DNA from 2 places in the Ensifer sp. D2-11 genome. Region 1 is predicted to be linked to the other one. Evidence: predicted binding sites of a transcription regulator. Region 1 holds the regulator's gene; the other holds the start of a gene.
What was found. The regulator LexA, encoded in region 1, represses DNA repair genes until DNA is damaged. The targets are predictions, from matches to a motif close to TGTTCNNNNTGTGTTCNG.

Region 1 (4,418 bases):
ATCCATCACATCGCGCTGCGAGTGCCGCCCTCCCGATGAGGCCGGCCGACGGGACGCTATAGCACAACCGCCGATCACGAGACCACATGGTCCTCCGGGTATCTCTCTTCGTGGACGTCGTCCGGAGCGTGGGCAACCTCTTCCGTCTTTCAGCATCCGGACGCGGAACTTCACCGGAAAGTACAACCTGTAGTTAATCCGAAGTGGTCAATGGACAGGAACATCGCGTTCGGCAACATTAGAGCACTTTCAGGAAAAGTGTGGACGGTTTTCCGTGCGGAAGGGCGTATTTTCAAAGCGTTAGCCCGCTCGTCACTCCGACGAGGCCGGACGAGATCGACGCCCCCAAGGCCGTCCGGGTCCCCAAGACGAGCATCACCTGCTTTGCAGCACTGTGGAGAGAAAAATGGCGCATCTGATCGGTGGCATCGCCCCTTGGCTCGGGCTCGACAACCACATCTTCGGCACGAACGATCCGGACATTGTCTTCGGAGACCCATTCACGACCGACAATAGCCTGGGAGTCTTCGAAATCGGCGGCTTCCTGTCTTCGGGGCAGGGTGGCCGCGACAGCCTTGACGGGCACGGAGGCGACGACACGCTCTTCGGCGACGCTTGGGCGATCTCCGATCAGGGGCGTGGTGGCGACGACCAGCTCGACGGCGGCGCCGGCGACGACACGCTGTACGGCGATGCCTTCTCGATCGATGTGAGTGACTCCGCGATCGTCGCCGGAGGGAACGATCGTCTCTCGGGCGGCAAAGGCAACGATACACTCTACGGCGATGGCTACAATTGCCTCAGAGGACGTGGTGGCGACGACTGGCTCGACGGCGGCGCCGGAGACGATATTCTCTCGGGCGACGCTTTCTCCCTCGGCGATTTTTTCGTTGGCGGGAACGATCGGCTCCAGGGCGGAGAGGGCCATGACAAACTCTACGGAGATGGCCTCGACCAGGGCGTCGTGGAATCCGGCATCGGCGGCGACGACCACCTCTATGGTGGTTCTGGCAACGACTTTCTTGTTGGAGATGTTCTTTTCTCACGTGGCGGCAGTGGCGGCAACGACCTGCTCGACGGAGGCAAAGGCGACGATGTCCTGTATGGCGATGCAGAGGTCGGCGTGGACACCGCGGGTGGGGACGACCTCTTGATTGGCGGCGCCGGTAACGATCAGCTCTGGGGCGATGGCCGACTTACCGCAGCCTTCGCGGTCGAGACCGGTGCCGATCAGTTCCTGTTTGCGCGGAACAGTGGGCGGGATGAGATCTTCGACTTCGAATTGGACAAGGACATCATCCAAATCGCCGGCTATGGCTACGACGACTTCGCCGATTTTCTGTCCAACATCGGCGACGATGCTGACGGGAACGCTGTCCTGCAGCTGAATGGCACGGTCGATCAGGTCACTCTGATCGGCATCCACGCTGCCGACCTCAGCGCTGCCAACTTCGTCTTTGCGAATGCGGATTTCGCCCTCGTCTGACGAGGGGAAGTTTGTCGGTAACAAAGCTGATCAGGTGTGGCTTTTGGAGGCCTCGGCCGGAATTGAACCGGCGTACAAGGATTTGCAGTCCTCTGCGTCACCACTCCGCCACGAGGCCTCTACGATTTGCGTTTTCAAATCGTGGCGCGGATTTAGAATGATTGACCGCAATCCGCAAGAGGGTACATTTGGAATAGGGACTTTTTTATTCTGTATAAATGTGTCTTCCGTTCTATGACCGGGCGTGGTCATAGCGTCCCAAGGCGCAATACTCCCACGTCAGCGCTTTGAAATTGCGTACTTTCGTAGGAAGCGGCTGCGCACCTGGTCAGGAAGCTCTAATGATAGCGCCGGATGAGGCCGACGAGCCTGCCTTGGATCTTGACCCGGTCCGGACCGAATATGCGTGTTTCGTAAGCCGGATTGGCGGCCTCCAGCGCAATAGAGGCGCCCTTGCGACGGAATCGCTTCAGGGTTGCTTCCTCGTCGTCGATCAGCGCGACGACGATATCCCCGGGGCTGGCGGTGCTTCCGTTCCGGATGATCACCGTATCGCCATCGAGGATGCCGGCCTCGATCATCGAATCGCCCTTGATCTCGAGAGCGTAGTGCTCGCCGCTGCCGATCATTTCAACCGGTACGGATATATCGTGCATATTGTTCTGGATTGCCGAAATCGGCACACCGGCGGCAATGCGGCCCATGACCGGAACGGCGACCGATGCGGCCTCGGCCGGCGGCGCCGGTTTCGGTGCGGGGGGCGGCGCAGCAGGCTTGCCCAGACTGCCTTCGATCACGCTCGGCGAAAAGCCGCGGCGGACCTGCGAAGCGCCCGCATAGGCCTCCGGCAGCTTGATGACTTCGAGGGCCCGGGCGCGATTAGGTAGCCGGCGAATGAACCCACGCTCTTCGAGTGCGGTGATCAAACGGTGGATGCCCGATTTGGACGCAAGGTCCAAGGCGTCCTTCATCTCGTCGAAGGACGGCGGGACCCCGGATTCCTTCATTCGTTCGTGAATGAACAGAAGCAATTCCTGTTGCTTGCGGGTCAGCATGGCGTCACTCCAGAATCGCGAAACAAATCAAGAACAGAACCTATCTGTTCCATATGTGTTCCGCAAGTGCCTAAAATTCCGTGAATTTCGCTTGCTGTTGAATGCCGATCCGCCCCGCGATCCGGCGTGTCGATGGCGATCGCTCGGAATTCGGGGCAGGGGCCGATACGCTCTCGCATGTTTTGGGCTTACGGCGGGCGGCGCAGTCGGTCGCCTATGCAATGCTAATAGGCAAGGCGCAGTCCGCCCGGCGTAAGAACGTCGAATTCAGGCTCGGGATAAGGCCCGTACCACTGGGTGTAGGTCGTGTTGGTCGAGCCTGTGCTGGCGCACCCCGAAAGGGCGAAGAGGGAAAAAATTACGGCTGCCACGAAAGATTTAACAGGCATGTTTTTCTCCACTCGCGGGAGTTGCCCAGACCTCGAACGGGTCAGACTAAAACTTTCTCTCAAATCAGCTTTTTTGGCAAGCAGCGAGCCGGCAGGGAGGACTGGTGGATGGTGGAGCCGAAGGGAGTCGAACCCTCGACCTCCGCAGTGCGATTGCGGCGCTCTCCCAACTGAGCTACGACCCCACTGGTCAACGATTGTATAAGAGTTTTCGGCCGACCGCGCCAGTGCATTCCACTTGCCGAATGCATCGCAATACAAAGATGAGACTGACAACTGCAAGCCGCGTCGGTGCCCGCCGGCCGGCAGATAGGGCGGAGTGCAAGATCACGAACACACAACGCCACTATCGGCTTTCAGCACTGGCTATTGAGCGATCGCGGGCGGCTGCCAAGAGCCATCGAGAATTGCCTCTTTGCCCCAATAGGCGCGGATGTAGAGCGAGAACTTCCCGTCCGGCGCGGGCAGCCAGTTGTTTTCCTTGTCGCCCCCAGGCGACTTCGCGCCTGCGTAGAGGGTAAGCGAACCGTCGGAGTTGCGCTTTAGGTTCTTGTTCTTGGTGCCGAGTGAGTAGCGTTTGAGGTCGTTCGCGTGGAAGAGATGCTTGTCGTTGTACAGGGTCAATGACCAGAAGCCGTTGACCGGCGGCTCCTGCCCGGCCGGGAAGGTGATTGCATAGCTGCCGCTGCCGCTGAGTTCTCCGCCCGCGCCGTCGTGGTCGGTGTAGAAATATTGCGTCTCGTTCGGCCGGTTGTCGAACATGTTCGATTTTGCCGTTCCGGTCCGGTTGAAATAGTCGACGCCGAACTGCGCATTGTTGGTCGAACGGTTCCATCCGTTCCCGGCCGGACGTCCGTTGTGCTTCCACTGGAAGAACGGCTGGATGACCTTGTCTTCGGTCTCGACCGCGGTCGCAACCAGCACCTTTTTCAGTTCGGGGTCCTTGGACGCTGCATCGAGCAGCAGGCGGAATTGGCCGTAGAGAGCCTCCTCGCCCGGCAACGGATCGACAGTGTCGAGAACCTCGCCGAACTGATCGAAGAACTTATCCGGAACCACCCATTTGGTTTCCTCGCCAGACGATGCCGGTCCGGGAATGTCCGGGACCTTGGCCCATTCGATCGTCTTCATCTCTCCGTCGAAATCCTTCAGCGGATAAGCGACGACCTGGTTGATGACCTCTTGAATCGCTTTCCTGTCCTCGGGCGTGTCGTCCTGGAAGACCCTGGGAATGGCGTTGGCGAGCGAGGTAGGGGAGCGCAAAACATCTGTGATCCCGTCCGGTTTCAGGCCGCTCCACCTCGGACCGGCGAGCAGGTAGAATCCGGGCTTCGAGCCATATGGTTTGCCTAGATGACCGAACTGGTCGGTGCGTGCGTCGTACAAAGCATAGACCCAGAAACGGTCGCCGAAATCCGGCACCTGAATCACGACCGGCTCTTCATCAAGCGCGAAGAAGCCCAAGCCGTAGACGACATCCTGGTTCGG
Region 2 (4,418 bases), 1.3 Mb from region 1:
CGAGCGCCGCGAGTCTCCTTCGCCCCGCGTGCGGGGAGAAGGTGGCCGGCAGGCCGGATGAGGGGCTGCTGTTTCCAGCTCAGTAATCCACCCGTATGAAATAAAGCCCGTCCGGCGGGGCGACAGGGCCGCACGCCTTGCGGTCCCGCGCCTTCAGTGCCGCCTGCAGGTCGTCCGGCGTCCATTTGCCCTCGCCAACGAGCTTCAGGGAGCCTGCGAAGGAACGGATCTGGTTGTGAAGAAAGCTTTGCGCCGTGGCGCGGATTTCGATGAGCTCGCCCGCACGGGTCACGTCCAGCCGGTCGAGCGTGCGCAAGGGGCTCGTCGCCTGACAGTGGGCCGAGCGGAAGGTGGTGAAATCGTGATGGCCGACGAGGCGCTGCGCCGCCTCGTGCATGGCGTCGTGATCGAGCGGCTTCGGCACCCACCAGGCGCGCCGCGCCTCCAGCGCCAGCGGCGAACGGCGGGAAATGATCCGATAGAGATAATGCCTGCGGATTGCCGAGAAACGGGCGTCGAAATCGCCGGGGGCTTCCGCGACATCGAGGATCGAGACCCGCTCGCCGGCAAGCGCCAGATGCGCGTTGAGGGCGTTTTGCAGCGTGTACGACTTCCACTCGCGCGTGAGATCGAGATGCGCCACCTGCCCTCTGGCATGAACGCCGGAATCGGTGCGCCCGGCGCCGCGGATCGAGACCGTCTCGCGGGTCAGCGACAGGACCGCCTTCTCGATTGCGCCCTGGACTGAGGGACCGTTGTCCTGCCTCTGCCAGCCGACGTAATCGGAACCGTCATATTCGACGGTCAGGCGATAGCGGGGCATCAGGCGATCCTCGCGCCGGCAGCGATGGGCGTGCCGCGCAGGAAATCGGCCGCGTCGAGCGCTTTGCCGCCCGCGCGCTGCAATCTCGTCAGCCGCACCGCGCCCTCTCCGCAAGCGATCCTGAGAGTGTGATCAAGCACTTCTCCGGGAGCACCTTCCCCTTCCGACATCTCGGAGGCCAGCACCTTGACGCGTTCGCGACGGCCGGCAATATCGAGTTCGAACCAGGCGCCGGGAAAGGGCGAGAGGCCGCGGATATGGTTGTGCACCTCGGCCGCCGGCCGGGAGAAATCGATCCGGGTCTCTTCCTTCGATATCTTGGCGGCATAGGCGACGCCCTCTTGCGCCTGCGGCGCGAGCGGAAGCTCACCGGCCTCGAGCCTGGCCATCGCCTCCGTCATCAGCACAGCTCCGACCTGCATCAGCCGGTCGTGCAATTCGCCGGCCGTCACCATCTCATCGATCGGAACCGACTGCGCGAGAGCGACGGGACCGGTATCGAGCCCCTTGTCCATTTTCATCACCATCATGCCGGTCTCGCGGTCGCCGGCCATGATCGCCCGCTGGATCGGCGCCGCCCCCCGCCAGCGCGGCAGGAGCGAGGCATGGCCGTTATAGCAGCCGTAGCGGGTGCCGGAGAGTATTTCCTCCGGCAGCAGCAGCCCGTAGGCGACGACGACCGCCACGTCCGCACCGAAATCCCGAAAGGTCTGGCGGTCCGCGGCATCCTTGAAATTGGCGGGCGTCAACACCGGTATGCCCAGCCGCTCGGCAGCCTGATGCACGGGGGACTTCTGCAGGTCGAGGCCGCGCCGGCCGCCCGGCCGCGGCGGCTGCGTGTAAACGGCGGCGATCTCGTGACCCGCCCCGGCGAGCGCCAGGAGCGTCGGCACGGAAAATTCCGGTGTGCCCATGAAGATCATGCGAAGCGGCAAGTGGCGGCCTCCGTCTCTTTCGATTGCCCGTAAGCGGGCGGCGGCTCCAGCTTGAATGCGGCCGCGACGCTAGATCGCCTTTGCGCCGCGCGTCTTGGCCGCCTTGGTGAACCTGCGAATCACCATATCGCGCTTGAGCTTCGAGATGTAATCGATGAACAGGACGCCGTTCAGATGGTCGATCTCGTGCTGCAGGCAGGTGGCGAGCAGGCCCTCGGCCTCGACCGCCTGTTCCTTGCCCTCGCGATCGACATACTCGACCGTGATCGCGGCGGGTCGCTCGACCTCGGCGTAGTAGTCGGGGATCGAAAGGCAGCCTTCCTCATAGACCGAACGCTCCTCGGACGAGCGGACTACCTTCGGATTGATGAAGACGAGCGGCTGCTTCTCCTCGCCCTCCTTCGTCACGTCGAGAACCAGGAGGCGCTTCGGCACGCCGATCTGTATCGCGGCGAGACCGATGCCCGGCGCGTCGTACATGGTTTCCAGCATATCGTCGGCGAGCCGGCGAATATCGGCGTCAATGGTCTCCACCGGTGTCGACACCTGGCGCAGAACCGGATCGGGAAGAATGATGAGCGGCTTGATCGTCATGTCGATCCCCATAGCCGATCTTTCCGTCGACGCGCAAGAAAATTGCCATCGAGAAACCCGTTGTGCTCCAAACGGGGGCGACCGGGGAGCGGAAATGCATGTTCTCGTTTTGATCTGGTTTTCGCACGCGAATCTGTTAGTCTGCGGCCATGGAGCCCATCCCCTTTTCCTTCGATCAGCCGCTGTTCCTCATCGGCACCCTGGCCGTCACGGCCGGCCACCTCGTCACAACCGCCGCCATTCTCGTGGTGCTGTTCTCGGCCATCATGGTGCGGCGCGCCCGTTCGGCTCGCGCGACCGGCCGCGAAGAGCAAATGTCGGCGCTCATTGCAGCGCAGACGGAGATGCAGGGACGCATCGCCGCCATGACCGAGGTCTTGGGCGCCCGGCAGGCGGAACTGAACCAGTCGCTCAGCCAGCGCATCGACGGAATGACGCACCGCATTGGCGCCTCGATCAGCGAGCAGACGAAGGCGACGCACGAAAATCTGCGGCGGCTCCAGGAGCGGCTCGCGGTGATCGACAACGCGCAGAACAACATCCAGTCGCTCGCCAAGGACATGGCCGGGCTGCAGAGCATCCTCGCCAACAAGCAGACGCGCGGCGCCTTCGGACAGTCGCGCATGGAGGCGATCGTCGCGGACGGCCTGCCTATGGGTGCCTTCGCCTTCCAGGCGACGCTTTCCAACGGCGCCCGGCCGGACTGCACCATCCGCATGCCGAACGGCCAGCCGCCGCTGGTCATCGATGCGAAATTTCCGCTCGAGGCCTGGAACTCCATGAGGGACGCGGCGAGCGCCGAACGGCGGCAACAGGCCGCGCAGGCATTCCGCCGCGACATGGAGGTGCATATCCGCGATATCGCCGGCAAATATCTTCTACCGGGCGAGACGCAGGATACGGCCTTCCTCTTCGTTCCCTCCGAATCGATCTTCGCCGAAATCCACGAGCATTTCGAAGCGGTCGTCCAGAAGGCGCACCGGCAGCGGATCGTCATCGTCTCTCCGTCGCTTCTGCTTCTCTCGATCCAGGTCATCCAGGCGATCCTGAAAGATGCCCGCATGCGCGAGCAGGCCCACCTGATACAGGGCGAAGTCGCACGGCTGATGGAAGACCTCTCGCGTCTCGACGAGCGCGTACGCAAGCTCCAGGGCCATTTCGCCATGACCCAGAAGGATGTCGAGGACATCCTGATCTCCTCGGACAAGCTGACCCGTCGGGGCGCCAAGATCGAGGCGCTCGAGCTGCAGGCCGAGGCCGATCCGAGACAGGGCGAAAAGCCGGGCGACGGCAGCGGGCGCCCGATGGACGGGCGCATGGGGCAATTGAAGCTGAGAGTGGTTGACGAGGACTGACGGCGTCGGGCACTCTCCGGCAAATGCGTGTCGCCCGAAACCGTGCAGCGGTTTTGGGATGACGACAGGCGAAAATCTAAAGAGCAAGCCGACGGGACGCCTCCACATGATCACTGTTTTTGGGTCCATCAACATGGACCTGATTGCCACCACCGCACGCCTTCCGAAGCCCGGCGAAACGGTTGCCGGAACGGACTTTTCCACTGCGGCGGGCGGCAAGGGCGCAAACCAGGCGCTCGCGGCGCGCCGCGCCGGCGCCTCGGTGCGCATGGCAGGTGCCGTCGGCTCCGACGCCTTTGCCGAGGGCGCGCTGGCGCTGCTCAAGGAGGCCGGCACCGATCTCGATCTGACGAAGACCGTCGGCGAGCCGACCGGAACGGCGCACATCATCGTCGGCGGCGATGGCGAAAACGTCATCGTCGTGGTCGCCAGCGCCAATGCACGCGTAAGCGGGGACGACGCCGCGAACGTGGTTGCGCAGATGTCGGCCGGCGACACGCTGATGCTGCAGCTCGAAATTCCCTCCGCCTCGGTGGAAAAGGCACTCTCCGAAGCAAAACGGCGGGGCATCCGATCGATCATCAACATCGCGCCGCTGACGCCGGATGCGGCGCGCCTCGGCCGCATGGCCGATATCGTCATTGCCAACGAGACCGAGTTCGAGCTGCTCGCCGGCAAAGCGGGCATCGCCGGCGCCGAGCGGGAAGAGGC

Region 2: a site for LexA is predicted at 2,452-2,469, ahead of M1D34_RS13530 (DNA recombination protein RmuC). Genes of this name have one in related genera too.

Annotation. Positions count from the first base shown of each region.
Region 1 is NZ_CP096433.1:1,498,170-1,502,587, forward strand. Features, by position in the region: gene M1D34_RS07225 (hypothetical protein) at 1-6, opposite strand, end outside; gene M1D34_RS07230 (calcium-binding protein) at 407-1,486, shown strand; tRNA gene M1D34_RS07235 (tRNA-Cys) at 1,531-1,604, opposite strand; gene lexA (transcriptional repressor LexA) at 1,825-2,541, opposite strand; gene M1D34_RS07245 (hypothetical protein) at 2,766-2,930, opposite strand; tRNA gene M1D34_RS07250 (tRNA-Ala) at 3,040-3,115, opposite strand; gene M1D34_RS07255 (DUF1254 domain-containing protein) at 3,297-4,418, opposite strand, start outside.
Region 2 is NZ_CP096433.1:2,815,031-2,819,448, forward strand. Features, by position in the region: gene truA (tRNA pseudouridine(38-40) synthase TruA) at 80-823, opposite strand; gene fmt (methionyl-tRNA formyltransferase) at 823-1,758, opposite strand; gene def (peptide deformylase) at 1,828-2,352, opposite strand; gene M1D34_RS13530 (DNA recombination protein RmuC) at 2,502-3,707, shown strand; gene M1D34_RS13535 (ribokinase) at 3,814-4,418, shown strand, end outside.